Linked DNA regions of Thalassospira sp. TSL5-1. The protein of the gene in region 1 interacts with the protein of each later gene in a pairwise test. Links are inferred from orthologs where the notes say so. Each region holds a gene or a part of one and is shown on either strand. Other genes may lie near its edges.

What was found.
Region 2: the proteins of LF95_RS08890 (region 1) and rlmB interact in binary tests that used the Escherichia coli proteins (3 or more experiments, as listed by UniProt). The link is inferred for Thalassospira sp. TSL5-1 from one-to-one orthologs.

The regions. Positions count from the first base shown.
Region 1 is NZ_KV880637.1:1,874,397-1,881,238, reverse strand. The notes cover bases 2,169-5,114. They hold LF95_RS08890 (bifunctional ADP-dependent NAD(P)H-hydrate dehydratase/NAD(P)H-hydrate epimerase), read left to right. Parts: upstream 2,169-2,879; coding sequence 2,880-4,349; downstream 4,350-5,114. Other genes in these bases: LF95_RS08885 (malonyl-CoA decarboxylase), read left to right, coding at 4,539-5,114; LF95_RS08895 (D-amino acid dehydrogenase), read right to left, coding at 2,169-2,698. Also shown: LF95_RS08905 (c-type cytochrome), read left to right, coding at 1-263; LF95_RS08900 (PAS domain-containing sensor histidine kinase), read right to left, coding at 260-1,411; more of LF95_RS08895, read right to left, coding at 1,445-2,168; more of LF95_RS08885, read left to right, coding at 5,115-6,026; tig (trigger factor), read left to right, coding at 6,371-6,842. UniProt on the Escherichia coli protein: Bifunctional enzyme that catalyzes the epimerization of the S- and R-forms of NAD(P)HX and the dehydration of the S-form of NAD(P)HX at the expense of ADP, which is converted to AMP.
Region 2 is NZ_KV880637.1:938,492-945,300, reverse strand. Bases 2,103-5,015 are described here. They hold rlmB (23S rRNA (guanosine(2251)-2'-O)-methyltransferase RlmB), read left to right. Parts: upstream 2,103-3,106; coding sequence 3,107-3,925; downstream 3,926-5,015. Other genes in these bases: LF95_RS22745 (hypothetical protein), read right to left, coding at 4,791-4,976; LF95_RS04400 (rhodanese-like domain-containing protein), read right to left, coding at 4,214-4,546; tuf (elongation factor Tu), read right to left, coding at 2,103-2,584. Also shown: rplD (50S ribosomal protein L4), read right to left, coding at 1-229; rplC (50S ribosomal protein L3), read right to left, coding at 235-948; rpsJ (30S ribosomal protein S10), read right to left, coding at 965-1,273; more of tuf, read right to left, coding at 1,394-2,102; LF95_RS04395 (PrkA family serine protein kinase), read left to right, coding at 5,121-6,809. UniProt on the Escherichia coli protein: Specifically methylates the ribose of guanosine 2251 in 23S rRNA.

The DNA.
Region 1 (6,842 bases):
GTACAGATGGATTGTTGCCGGCACCGCCCCATGATGCAACAGGGCATACCTGGCATCATCCCGATCAGATGTTGTTTGCCCTGACCAAATATGGCCCCGAAAAAATGGTCGGCGATGGTTACAAAAGTGCGATGCCGGCCTTTGAGGATATCTTGAGTGATCAGGAAATTGCTGATGCCCTGTCATATATCAAAAGCCGCTGGCCCGATGATGTGCGCGCACGCAATGACAAAATCAATCAAGCTGCCCAGGCGGATGGTTAAAGGTATTGAGTGTCCGTAAGGTTTGAGGCTGCCTGCCGTTTGGGCAGGCAGATTTTGATGGTTGTACCCTTGCCAGGATTGCTTTCGATAATAAAACGTCCGCCGTGCAACTCGGTCAGCATTTTTGCCAGTGGCAATCCCAGTCCGGTTCCGGCACTTTCCTTGATACCCTCCGGGTGAAGTTGCGAAAACCGGGTGAGGGCGCGGGGAATATCCTGTGCTGACATTCCGACACCATTGTCGGTGATTGTGAAAATGGCTTCATCCTGTGTCAGGGCAAGGCTTAGGGAAATTCTGCCGCCATCCGGGGTGAACTTTCCGGCATTGCTCAAAATGTTGATCAGGATCTGTTTTAATTTCATCCGGTCGCAATCAAGGATCACGTCATGATCCGGCAGGTCGATGGTTAATGTGTGCGCCCGGCGGCGATAATCATCCAGGATCAGTCTGACGGCCTCGTGAGCCACGGAAATGATGTTTGTTGGGGTGGGATGAAGTTTCATGGCGCCATCGGCGAGCTTGGCCGAATCAAGAACATCATTTACCAGCGACAATAAATGCAGGCCTGCCTGGTGAATGTCTTGCCCGCATTCACGGTAGGCAACGTCAATATCGCCCAGAACGCCGTGTTCAATAAGTTCGGCATTGCCGATAATGGCGTTTAGCGGTGTTCGCAATTCGTGACCCATATTGGCCAGAAAATCGTTTTTGGTGGCGTTGGCATCATGGCGTTGCTGTTGAGCGAATGTATCCTGACGGACCTGATGAGGGCCGGGATTTTCAACAAGCGTAAGCAGGGCCGCTATGTGGCTTTCTCCTGCATGGTTTAGCGGAAGTGTTGAAACGGTCATGTGACATGGAATGGTGTTTTGAGACTCGTTGATGACCATAATATCGCCAGACCAGAACTCACCGGAGGAAAAAAGCGCATCAAGACCCTGCACAATGTCGGGATTGAGGAATGAAGCCTGGCGATGTTCGATATCCCCAATATTAAGCTCCAGCATATTTGCAAGGGCCTGATTGGCATGCAGAATTTTACCGTCCCGTGCGCAGATCGCCGTCGCATAGGGCAGGGCGTCACATAGGGATCCTATTGGCGCAGTCAGGTTGGTTTCGCCTGTCATGTCAGGCTTGCTGGAACGCACGCATTTACCCCCCAAATCGATAGTGACGTTGGATCAGAAACGATCCACTTGCAGTCCCTGTAGCGAGATTTCGGGGGCTTTATTTGACATGACATCTGCAATGGCTTTGGCCGACCCGCAACTCATGGTCCAGCCCAGCGTTCCGTGCCCCGAATTGAGAAACAGGTTATCATAACGGGTTGCTCCCAGAACAGGGGCAGAATCGGGTGTTACCGGGCGAAGACCGCTCCAATAATCAATTTGGTCACGATTTCCACAATGCGGAAACAGTTCAAAGGCTTTATCAGTGATCAATTGCTGACGGCGTGGTGACATGCGCAGGGAGTATCCATCCAGTTCGGCGGTGCCCGCGACGCGCAAGCGGCTGCCAAGCCGGGAATAGACCATTTTGACACTGTCATCGATCAGGCTGACGGTGGGTGCGCCATCCTCGAACCCGGTTGTGTCAATGGTGATCGAATATCCCTTGCAGGGATAAATCGGCAGTTTGATGCCAAGAGGATTGGTGAGGAACGGGCTGTAACTGCCTAAACAAACAAGGTATTTGTCGCCGCGAACCGGGCCGTTACTGGTGCGGACATGATCGATTTTCGTCCCGCTGGTTGCCAGTTCGTGAATGGAGGTATCATATAAAAACGTTGCCCCCATTTTCCGGCATCGGTCTGCTAGGGCGAGGGTGAATTTTTGTGCATCCCCACTTTCATCATCGGGCGAAAAACTTCCCCCAATCACCGGATGACGTGAGTGTTTTAAGGCTGGTTCAATGGCAAGGCATTCCGCCGCGCTGACCACCCGGCGTTCAAGGCCGAATTCCTGCATGATGTCAGCCGTTTTTTCGACTTTTTTCATCTCGTTTTCGTCGTGGCAGATATGAAGAATGCCTTTGCTCAGGCTGTCATATTCCAGGCCAAGCTGTGCGCGAAGTTCCTTGATGCAGGAACGGCTGTAAATTGCCAGCCTAAGGGATTTTTCGATATTCTGGCGGGTGCGGTCCGGGCCACAATTGCGCAGGAAACGCAGCACCCAGGCAAAGAGTTGCGGGTCAAATCGCAACCGGAACAAAAGGGGAGCATCTTCCTGGCCCAGCCATTTCAGGCTTTGCCAAGGGGTTTGCGGAGTGGCCCAGGGCAGGGCATGGCAGGCGGAAATTTGCCCGCCATTGGCAAAACTGGTTTCCTGTGCCGCTTTTGGCTGACGGTCGATCACTGTAACCTGATGACCATTTTGCAAAAGATAATAGGCCGAGGTCGTGCCAACGACACCCGCACCTAACACAACAACCTTCATGCCGGAATTGCCTTGTTTGCTCGGATTTGTTTGGCAGAATCATCTGCGCGGGGCACTATACGCACTGCGAAAACAAATAGCTACCAGTGGGAATGCGTAACAGCCCTGTTCCAGTCAACATTTTGGAAGATATGGGTTCTGTCGGTGTTATCGGGATTTACGCCCGGAAAACGGAGGTCCGATGCAAGAGATTTTAACGGTTGCCCAGATGTATGAGGCAGACCGGCGGACAATTGAAAGCGGCGTTTCTGGCGAGAGTCTGATGGAAAATGCCGGGCACGCCGTTTTTGAGGAGATTGTCAGCCGATTTTCGTCCTGCGCGGTGTCGGTTTTATGCGGACCGGGAAATAATGGTGGTGACGGTTTTGTCATTGCCCGCCTGCTGCGAGACCAGGGCTGGAACGTGCGTATTGGCTTGCAGGGCGAAGTCGAGAATCTTGCAGGTGATGCCCGAATTCATGCGGAAAAATGGACAGGTATCGTTGAACGGCTATCTCCGGCAATGCTTGTCGGTGCTGATTTGGTGGTTGATTGCATTTTTGGTGCGGGCTTGGCGCGCGATATTGAAGGCGAACTTGCGGTATTGGTTACGGCAATTAATGAATGTCCTGCCAGTGTTATCGCGGTTGACGTGCCCAGCGGGATTGACGGCACAACGGGGGAAATATGTGGTGTTGCTGTCGATGCTGATTTTACCATCAGTTTTTGCCGGCCAAAACCGGCGCATTATTTGCTGCCGGGCAAGGATTTGTGCGGACAGTGTATCATCAAGGATATTGGCATTTCGTCCGATATTGTGGGGTCGCTCGTCCCTGATACCTTTGTGAATACGCCGCAAATATGGGAATCGTTTATTCCGTGGCCGGTTAATAGCGGGCACAAATATCAACGCGGCCATGTTTTGGCAGTGGGCGGTGCCCATACCACAGGTGCAGTGCGCCTGGCAGCACGGGCAGCACGGCGTGCCGGGGCGGGGTTGTTAACCGTTTTGGCAGAACCAGCGGCATTGCCGCTTTACGCCCAGGATGCCCCGGGTGTGATGGTTGCGCCGATTGCGAAGTTTGAAGAACTGATGCAAGACCCCCGCCACAATGCGGTGCTGATTGGCCCGGGGGCGGGTGTGGGGGATGATACGCGCAAGCGTGTGATCCATGCTCTTCATTGTGCACGGGCCTGCGTATTGGATGCCGATGCCCTGACCAGTTTTAGCGATGATCCCAGCACGCTGTTTTTTGCCGTTCAGGGGGCAACGGTGATGACACCCCACGAGGGCGAATTTTCCCGGCTGTTTGATAATCTGACCGGCGATAAACTTTCGCGCGCACGGGCGGCGGCAAAACGAAGCGGTGCGGTCCTTATATTAAAAGGTGCGGATAGCATTGTGGCTGCGCCGGATGGCCGGGCGGTGATAAATGATGTTTTTGCCCCCTGGCTTGCCACGGCCGGAAGTGGTGATGTTCTTGCGGGCCTGGTTACAGGGTTATTGGCGCAGGGGATGCCCGCGTTTGAGGCAGCAGCAATGGCCGTATGGTTACACGGGCAGGCGGGGCAGGCGTTTGGACCGGGCCTGATTGCCGAGGATATTCCCGATGCTTTGCCTGGACTGTTATCGCGCCTGTGGCAGCGCAGGGCGCTTGAGGTCGTGACTTAGGGCACACTGTAGCAGGGCGTTGATATGCACGGGCTTGGTGCTGATGGTGAATGTTGTTTTAATGCTTATGTCTATGGTGACACCCGTGCCAAAAAGAGACCACCTTATTGGCACTTGCTGCCTTTGTGATTTCACCTTTGTTGTCAATGCTTGGCGTTCTATGGGTGCAAAAGCAGGATCGGATTGTGAATGAACCAGACCTTTATTGACCGTACGTTTGACAATATTCGCCAGTTATGGCGTGACATTCGTGGAACCTCGGTCGTGCGCAGTTTGGGCTTCGATGATGAAGCAGCGCAAAAAGACCGCTGGCGTCAGCAGATAGCGGATTGTCTGGCGCATCGTGGCGGTGCGGTTTCGGCCCGGGGCCGTGCGGCAGAGCTGGGGCACGATTTTTTGCGCCTTGATGAGGCAGGCCGGATCGAATTTTTGCATTTGCTGGTCAATGAGTTTGATGTTGACCGGTCCAAATTGGCAGCCGTGATCAAGGACTGGCAACAGGCGGATGACCTCGCCGAACGTACCATGCTGGAAAGCCGTATGCGCGCCGACTTGGTGCCGCCTTACCGAAAATTATTGCAGGAATTTACGGCATTGCCACAGGGCGTTAAGTTCCTTGTCGATTTGCGTGCCGATCTTTTGCGCTGGCGTAAGGATGCCCCGGGGCTGGTGTTACTGGAACAGGATTTGAAAACGTTGCTGTCAGCTTGGTTCGATATTGGCTTTCTTGAATTGCACCAGATTACCTGGAATTCTCCGGCTGCTCTTTTGGAAAAACTGATCGCCTATGAAGCCGTGCATCAAATTCGTAGTTGGGACGATTTAAAAAGCCGTTTGGCCAATGACCGGCGCTGTTTTGCGTTTTTTCATCCCGGTATGCCCGACGAGCCACTAATTTTTGTCGAAGTTGCCCTGGTTTCTGGCATTGCCGAAAATGTTGATGTGTTGATTGATCGTGACCTAGATGACCAAATTGCCGATCCAACACGCGCCGATACAGCAATCTTTTATTCGATTTCCAATGCACAGTCCGGTTTGGCGGGCATCAGTTTTGGCGATTTCCTGATTAAGCGTGTGGTGGCGGAACTCAAACGCGATCTGCCGAACCTGCAGCAATTTGCCACCCTGTCGCCGATACCGGGATTTCGTCGCTGGTTGACCTCTGCCATTGACCAGATTGACGCGATGGCGGCCACCGATGTTACCGACAGTCAACAAGCCGAAACATCAGAAGAAGGCGCGACAGGCACGGCTGTTATTGTGAAAACCAAACCGGACCCGCAGGTTCCCCGGCATCTGGTTGAGGACATATCCCTGTGCCGCCCGCTCGTGACCAGCGAAGAAGACGAAGACATCACGCAAGTTGAAAAGGTATGGCAGATACCGGCAGATAGCCGCACGGCATTGTTGCGGTTGGCGGCGCATTATCTTTTGAACGAGCGTCGTCCGGGCCGGGATACGGCTCTGGACCCTGTTGCGCATTTTCATCTGAGCAATGGCGCGCGCGTCGAACGGCTGAATTTTGATGCCAACAGTTCGGTTGCCGGGCAGGCACAATCCTTTGGATTAATGGTAAATTATCTGTATCAGTCGGACGAAATCGAGAAGAATCACGAAAACTATGTCGGTGGCGGTAAAATTGCAGCATCGGGCACTGTTCGCAGACTTGCGGCTTAATTCAAGGCATTAAGCCCGTTTGGTTACGGGAAAATTCAACTATTTTCGTCGCTTTGTGCTTAACTTAACAGGCGACGCTTGCATGAGTGGATTGAAGTTTGTATTAAGGCGCACCCACACCGGTTTTTCCGGTGCGGGAGGTATGCTTTTGTGCGGGCGTGGCGGAATTGGTAGACGCGCTGGATTTAGGTTCCAGTGGAGAGATCCGTGGGGGTTCGAGTCCCTTCGCCCGTACCATTGCAGATCAGAAAATAAAAAAGCTATTCGTTAAGTCATATTGACTTCTGACGTCCGGACGGCGTCGCGTAACGGACATTATTCGAACCTAAGCAAAAGAGTTATCTATGCAGGTTACAGAAACCAAAAATGAAGGCCTGGCGCGCGAATACAAGGTCGTTGTGCCGGCCGCCACGATCGAAGAACAGGTTAACGCCAAGCTGGAAGAAATCAAAGACCAGGTTCGTCTTCCGGGTTTCCGCCCTGGCAAAATCCCGACCAAACTTCTGCGCCAGCGTTATGGCAAGTCTGTTATGGGCGAAGTTCTTGAAGCTGCTGTAAATGACAGCACCAGCAAGATTCTGTCCGATAACGAACTCCGCCCGGCCGTTCAGCCGAAAATCGAAGTCACCGCCTTTGATGAAGGCAAAGACCTCGAATATGATATTTCGGTTGAAATCATTCCGGCCATCGAGCCGATGGATTTCTCGAAGCTGAACCTGACGCGCGAAGTCGTTGAACTTGACGACAGCAAAGTCACCGAAACCCTTGATCGCATCGCTGCAGCACAGGGCACCACCGAAGCCCTGAAGCGCAAGC
Region 2 (6,809 bases), 940 kb from region 1 along the record:
GGGAACCGTGACGTGCACCGCCACTGCCCTTCTGGCGAACGAACTTTTTCGTGGTCGCAGAGATTTCGCTTTTTTCTTTAACCTTATGGGTACCGGCACGGCGTTTTGCCAACTGCCAGGTCACCATACGGTGAAGAATGTCACGACGAACTTCCAGACCGAAGATCTCTTCTGCAAGATCAATGTTGCCGGCGCTGGAAGCGTCCAGTTTCAATATGTCGAGCTTCATGATGCTTATTCCTTATCCTCGGCGGCAGCTTCAGCAACCGGGGCAGCACCCTTAAGCGCGGCCGGGAACGGCAGACCTTCCGGTGCAGCACGCTTCACGGCATCCTTGACAAGGACATAGGCGCCCTGGTGACCCGGAACAGCACCGTGAACCAGAACCAGACCTTTGTCTGCATCGGTCGAAACGACCTTCAGGCTCTGAACGGTAACGCGGGCAGCACCCATATGACCGGCCATTTTCTTGCCTTTGAAGACACGACCCGGATCCTGGCACTGACCAGTGGAACCATGCGAACGGTGCGAAACAGACACACCGTGCGACGCACGCAGACCACCGAAGTTGTGACGCTTCATCGCACCGGCAAAGCCCTTACCGATAGAGGTACCGATAACGTCGACATACTGACCTTCAACAAAGTGGGCAGCTGAAAGTTCAGCACCAACTTCGATCAGACCGTCTTCGCTAACACGGAACTCGACAAGCTTGGCTTTCGGTTCAACTTTTGCTTTGGCGAAGTGACCGCGCATCGGCTTCGATACGTTTTTCACTTTTGCCTTGCCGTAACCCAGCTGTACGGCGACGTAACCGTCGACATCATTGGTACGGTTTGCGACGACCTGAAGATTATCAACCTTCAGAACGGTCACAGGAATATGCACACCCTCATCAGTGAAGATTCGGGTCATGCCGACTTTCTGGGTAATAAGTCCACTACGCATTGCGGCTTACTCCCGATTAAAGCTTGATCTCGACGTCAACACCGGCCGCAAGGTCGAGCTTCATCAGAGCATCAACGGTTTGCGGAGTCGGGTCGACAATGTCGAGAAGACGCTTGTGCGTACGGATTTCGAACTGTTCACGTGACTTTTTGTCAATGTGCGGTGACCGCAGAACAGTGTATTTCTCAATGCGGGTCGGCAGCGGAATCGGGCCGCGGACCTCTGCGCCAGTGCGCTTCGCCGTATTGACGATCTCGCGCGTGGACTGGTCCAGCACGCGATGGTCAAACGCCTTCAGGCGAATGCGAATGTTCTGACTATCCATGTAATTATGTACCGGAGCCCTCAAAAGGACACCGGCCCCTCAACTGGAGTTGACGATTGCCGCAAAAAGTATCGCGGGCGGCTTATGTAGCCGCCCGCGACACAAAGATCAAGGAAAATATTATTCGATGATCTTGGCAACGACGCCCGCGCCGACGGTACGACCGCCTTCACGGATTGCGAAACGCAGACCTTCGTCCATCGCGATCGGTGCGATCAGCGTGGCGGTCATCTGAACGTTGTCGCCCGGCATCACCATTTCGGTGCCTTCCGGCAGTTCGATCGAACCGGTAACGTCCGTGGTACGGAAGTAGAACTGCGGACGGTAGTTCGAGAAGAACGGCGTGTGACGGCCACCTTCATCCTTCGTCAGGATGTAGGCTTCTGCCTGGAACTTGGTGTGCGGGTTGATCGAGCCGACATGTGCCAGAACCTGGCCACGTTCGACATCTTCACGCTTGGTACCACGCAGCAGCGCGCCAATGTTGTCGCCAGCTTCGCCCTGGTCGAGCAGCTTGCGGAACATTTCAACGCCGGTAACGGTGGTTTTAACGGTGGCTTTGATGCCGACGATTTCGACTTCTTCACCAACCTTGACGATACCGGTTTCAACACGACCGGTCACAACCGTACCACGACCCGAGATCGAGAACACGTCTTCGATCGGCATCAGGAACGGCTTGTCTTTCGGACGGTCCGGCGCCGGGATGTAATCGTCAACCGCTTTCATCAGCTCAAGAATCGCGTTCTTGCCGATTTCATCGTCGCGACCTTCCAGAGCAGCAAGAGCCGAGCCCTTGATGATCGGAATATCGTCGCCCGGGAAGTCGTAGGACGACAGAAGCTCACGGATTTCCATTTCGACGAGTTCGAGAAGCTCTTCGTCGTCAACCTGGTCAACCTTGTTCATGAACACGACAAGTGCAGGAACGCCAACCTGGCGTGCAAGCAGGATGTGTTCACGGGTCTGCGGCATGGGGCCGTCAGCTGCCGAAACAACCAGAATACCACCGTCCATCTGGGCTGCACCGGTGATCATGTTTTTCACATAGTCAGCGTGGCCCGGGCAATCGACGTGCGCATAGTGGCGGTTTTCGGTTTCATATTCGACGTGCGCGGTCGAGATCGTGATACCACGAGCTTTCTCTTCCGGTGCCTTGTCGATCATGCTGTAGTCCTGGAACGATGCCCCGCCGCTCTCTGCAAGAACTTTGGTGATCGCTGCGGTCAGCGTGGTTTTACCGTGGTCAACGTGGCCGACGGTGCCAACGTTGACGTGCGGCTTTGTACGCGCAAACTTTTCCTTGGCCATTGCCCTCAGATCCTAATCCGAACCAAAAAAACACGTAAGAACCCACCGCACTAGCCGACGGGTAACTAAAATTCTGGAGCGGGTGAAGGGAATCGAACCCTCGTCGTAAGCTTGGAAGGCTTCTGCTCTACCATTGAGCTACACCCGCATATTTATATTGCGAGCTCTCGCGAGGGCGAGAGATTGGTGGAGGGGGCAGGATTCGAACCTGCGTAGACTAAGTCGGCGGATTTACAGTCCGCTGCATTTGACCGCTCTGCCACCCCTCCACGGGGCTGAAACGCTGTTGGCTGTGATGCCCGCCTCGTTTCGGCGAGGGAGGGAATACGTTGCAGGTGCCCTTCTTGTCAACAGCAAAAAAAGCACGAATTCGCATTTCCTTTCCTATATGCTCATTTCACCCGGCAAACCGGGCGAAACAAAGTGCATTCAAGTTCTTATGAGTTGGAGGTTTCCGCCACAATGGCGCGCCGCAGCAAAAACCGTTCGTTTTCCCGCCCCGCCGCTTCTCCGGATGGGGCCATGCCCCCGCAAGAGGCGGAAAACAATGACAGCAATTCCCGTCGAGGTCGCGGACGCGGCCGGGATTCAGGTGCCGGGCGTGATTCGTCGCGCCTGATTCTTTTTGGTCGCCACCCGGTCATGATGGCCATTGAAAACCCGCAACGCACGATTCATCGCATCTGGGCCACTGAAAATGCCCGCGAAGAAATCAATTATGCCTTGCAGGAAGCCGGTCGCACAGACATCCCCGTCGATAATGCCGGGCGTGTCGATATTGACCAAATGCTGCCCCCCGGTGCCGTGCATCAGGGCATGGCCATGCACTGTGCCCCCCTGCCCCAACCCGGTGTCGAGGATCTGGTTGCCGAATTTCGCGATCAGGATTCGGCAACGGTGCTGATTCTTGACCAGGTAACGGACCCGCACAATGTGGGGGCGATTCTGCGCAGTGCTGCTGCTTTTGGTGCCAGTGCCGTCATCGTCCCCGACCGCAACGCACCGCAAGAATCGGGTGTCCTTGCCAAATCTGCCAGCGGGGCACTGGAAGTTGTGCCCTATATCCATGCTGGCAATCTCGCCCGTGCGCTTGAAGCCCTTAAGGGGGCGAATTTCTGGCTCGCAGGCATGGATGGCGAAGCCCAACAAACCCTGGCCGACGCCAAACTGACCGGCAAGGTGGGAATCGTCATGGGATCTGAAGGCGATGGCCTGCGCCGTCTGACCCGCGATAATTGCGATTTTCTGGTCAAACTGCCGATGACGGACCGCATTGAAAGCCTCAATGTTTCCAATGCGGCGGCCGTTGCCCTTTATGAGCTGTTTCGCGCCCAGGGATAAACCGGATTTCCTTTTGCGCGAATCGCTTGAAACAAAAGGATTTATCGCAAAATGACCGGCGGCGAAAAACCGGATGAATCAGGGGCTTGCAATCCTGATCAAGCCGGACTATGTTCTCGCCGCTCACGCCGGCATAGCTTTAATTGGTAGAGCAGCGGATTTGTAATCCGAAGGTTGGGAGTTCGAGTCTCTCTGCCGGCACCATCAAAAGAAAACCCCGCACACCTTCACAGGTTGCGGGGTTTTCTTTTGGTCTAAAACAGCCCAAACGCGGCGAAGCTATCGAACCTATTTCTGAACAGCAAAACCATCCCGTGCCCAGGACTGCACACCGCCCTTCAGCGTCATGACCTTGCAATCCAGATGTGGCAACGCGGCACTGGCTGCCCCAAAGGACCGCTGCCCCACCGCACAGATAAAAACGATATCGCACTCCATTTCGTCGGTCTGATCGATCAAGGCGGACATATCGAGGTCGCCAAGCGGGATGTTAATGGCCCCTGGCACCGTACCAGCGGAAAATTCGTCGGGCTGACGAACATCAACCAGCAGTGCGCTTTTCTCCTGCAAAATCCGGTTCAGGGCTTCACTGTCAATAAAATATACAGAATTTTCTGACATTGTTTCCTTTCATGACCTGCGCGTATCAGGCACACTGTCTGGTAGTGAAAGATCATTGATGATGTCGTATCAACATGTCGGCATCCCGTCACCAACTTGTGAACGGATATTGGGATAAAACCGGCTGGAACTTACTGAAATTTTTAAAGAACATATTGCGTAGCCGCAATGCAGTAACCACGTTCTATAGTAGTCGCGTTATACTTCCATCCTGTCGCCCTGGCCTTGCACAGGGGCACAATATTTAACGGAAAAATTTCTTTCCGTCGCCCGGCAAGCCGACCGCGGACATCAGGGATGAAAATTTCGACAGGCGGGCACTTTTGCAGCCTGTTTCCCGGGTCTTATCGACGCCAATTTTAGAAAATTTGCCGTGCATTGACACCCGAGCTACGCCTTTTTTCAAAAAACGTTCCGCAGAAATGTCCACGCCACATCTTTGTCGGAACTTAAAACAACTGGTGCGGCCCGGTGCCGTGCCCAAAAGATCAATGATTCGACCGGGAGAGTTGCCTCAAGACCGGACCATGACGAGAGAAAAGACGTGCGATAATTTTGGAAAGGAGACCGCGCCATGGCTGAAGACCAGGATATCTTCGAGCTATATGCGGAAGGCTATGACGGAAAACGGGAAACCGAACTGACCATACGCGATTATCTCAATTTATGTCGCGATGATCCATCGGCCTATTCGTCGGCGGCCGAACGCATGATCAAGGCCATCGGAGAACCGGAACTGATCGATACCTCGACTGATTCCCGCCTTGGCCGGGTCTTTCTAAACCGCACGATCAAGCGGTATCCGGCCTTTAGCGACTTTTTCGGCATGGAAGAAACCATCGAACGCATTGTTGGTTTCTTTAAATATGCCGCCCAGGGGCTGGAAGAACGCAAACAGGTTCTTTATCTGCTGGGGCCGGTTGGCGGGGGTAAAAGCTCGCTTGCGGAACGGCTCAAGGAACTGATGGAACATGAACCGATTTATGTTCTGAAGGCTGGCAACGATATAAGCCCGGTTTTTGAAAGCCCGCTGGGCCTGTTTAACCCGGCAAAAATGGGTGATGCCATCCAGGATAAATACGGCATTCCCAAACGCAGGCTGACCGGCCTGATGTCGCCCTGGGCGGTCAAACGTCTTGATGAATTTGAAGGCGATCTTTCCAAGTTTTCGGTGGTGAAACTGCTGCCATCGCGCCTGCGGCAAATTGCCATTGCCAAAACCGAGCCGGGTGATGAGAACAACCAGGATATTTCATCGCTTGTCGGCAAGGTCGATATTCGCAAGCTGGAATATTACAGCCAGAACGACCCCGACGCCTATTCCTATTCTGGCGGGCTTAACCGTGCCAACCAGGGCATGCTTGAATTTGTCGAAATGTTCAAGGCGCCGATCAAGATGCTGCATCCGTTGCTGACGGCAACCCAGGAAGGCAACTATATCGGCACGGAGAACCTGGGCTCCATCCCGTTTCAGGGCATGATCCTGGCCCATTCCAACGAGGCAGAGTGGCAAAGTTTCAAGGCCAATAAAAACAACGAAGCCTTTATCGACCGGATCAGCGTGATCAAGGTGCCCTATTGCCTGCGCGTCACCGAAGAAACCAGCATTTACGACAAATTGCTGCAAGGCTCCGAACTGGAGCAGGGCTCCTGCGCGCCGGGCACCCTTAAAATGCTGGCACAATTCTCGATTCTGTCGCGCCTGCAGGAACATGAAAATTCCAACCTGTTTTCCAAAATGCGCGTTTATGACGGCGAAACGCTCAAGGATGTCGACCCCAAAGCGCGTTCGATGCAGGAATATCGCGATTCGGCCAGTGTGGACGAAGGCATGGACGGCATTTCAACCCGCTTTGCCTTTAAGGTTCTGTCAGAAACCTTCAACCACGATACCCACGAGGTGGCCGCCGACCCGGTGCATTTGATGTATGTGCTTGAGCAGGCCATTCGCCGCGAACAGTACCCGGAAGAACGCGAAAAGGAATATATGGAGTTCATCAAGGCCGAACTGGCCCCGCGCTATGCCGAGTTTATCGGGGCGGAAATCCAGAAGGCCTATCTTGAAAGCTATTCCGACTATGGTCAGAACCTGTTTGACCGTTATGTCGCCTATGCCGATGCCTGGATTGAAGACCAGGACTTCAAAGATCCCGATACCGGGCAGCTTCTGGATCGCAAAATTATCGATCAGGAGCTTTCAAAGGTCGAAAAACCGGCAGGCATTGCCAATCCGAAGGACTTCCGCAACGAAGTTGTCAAATTT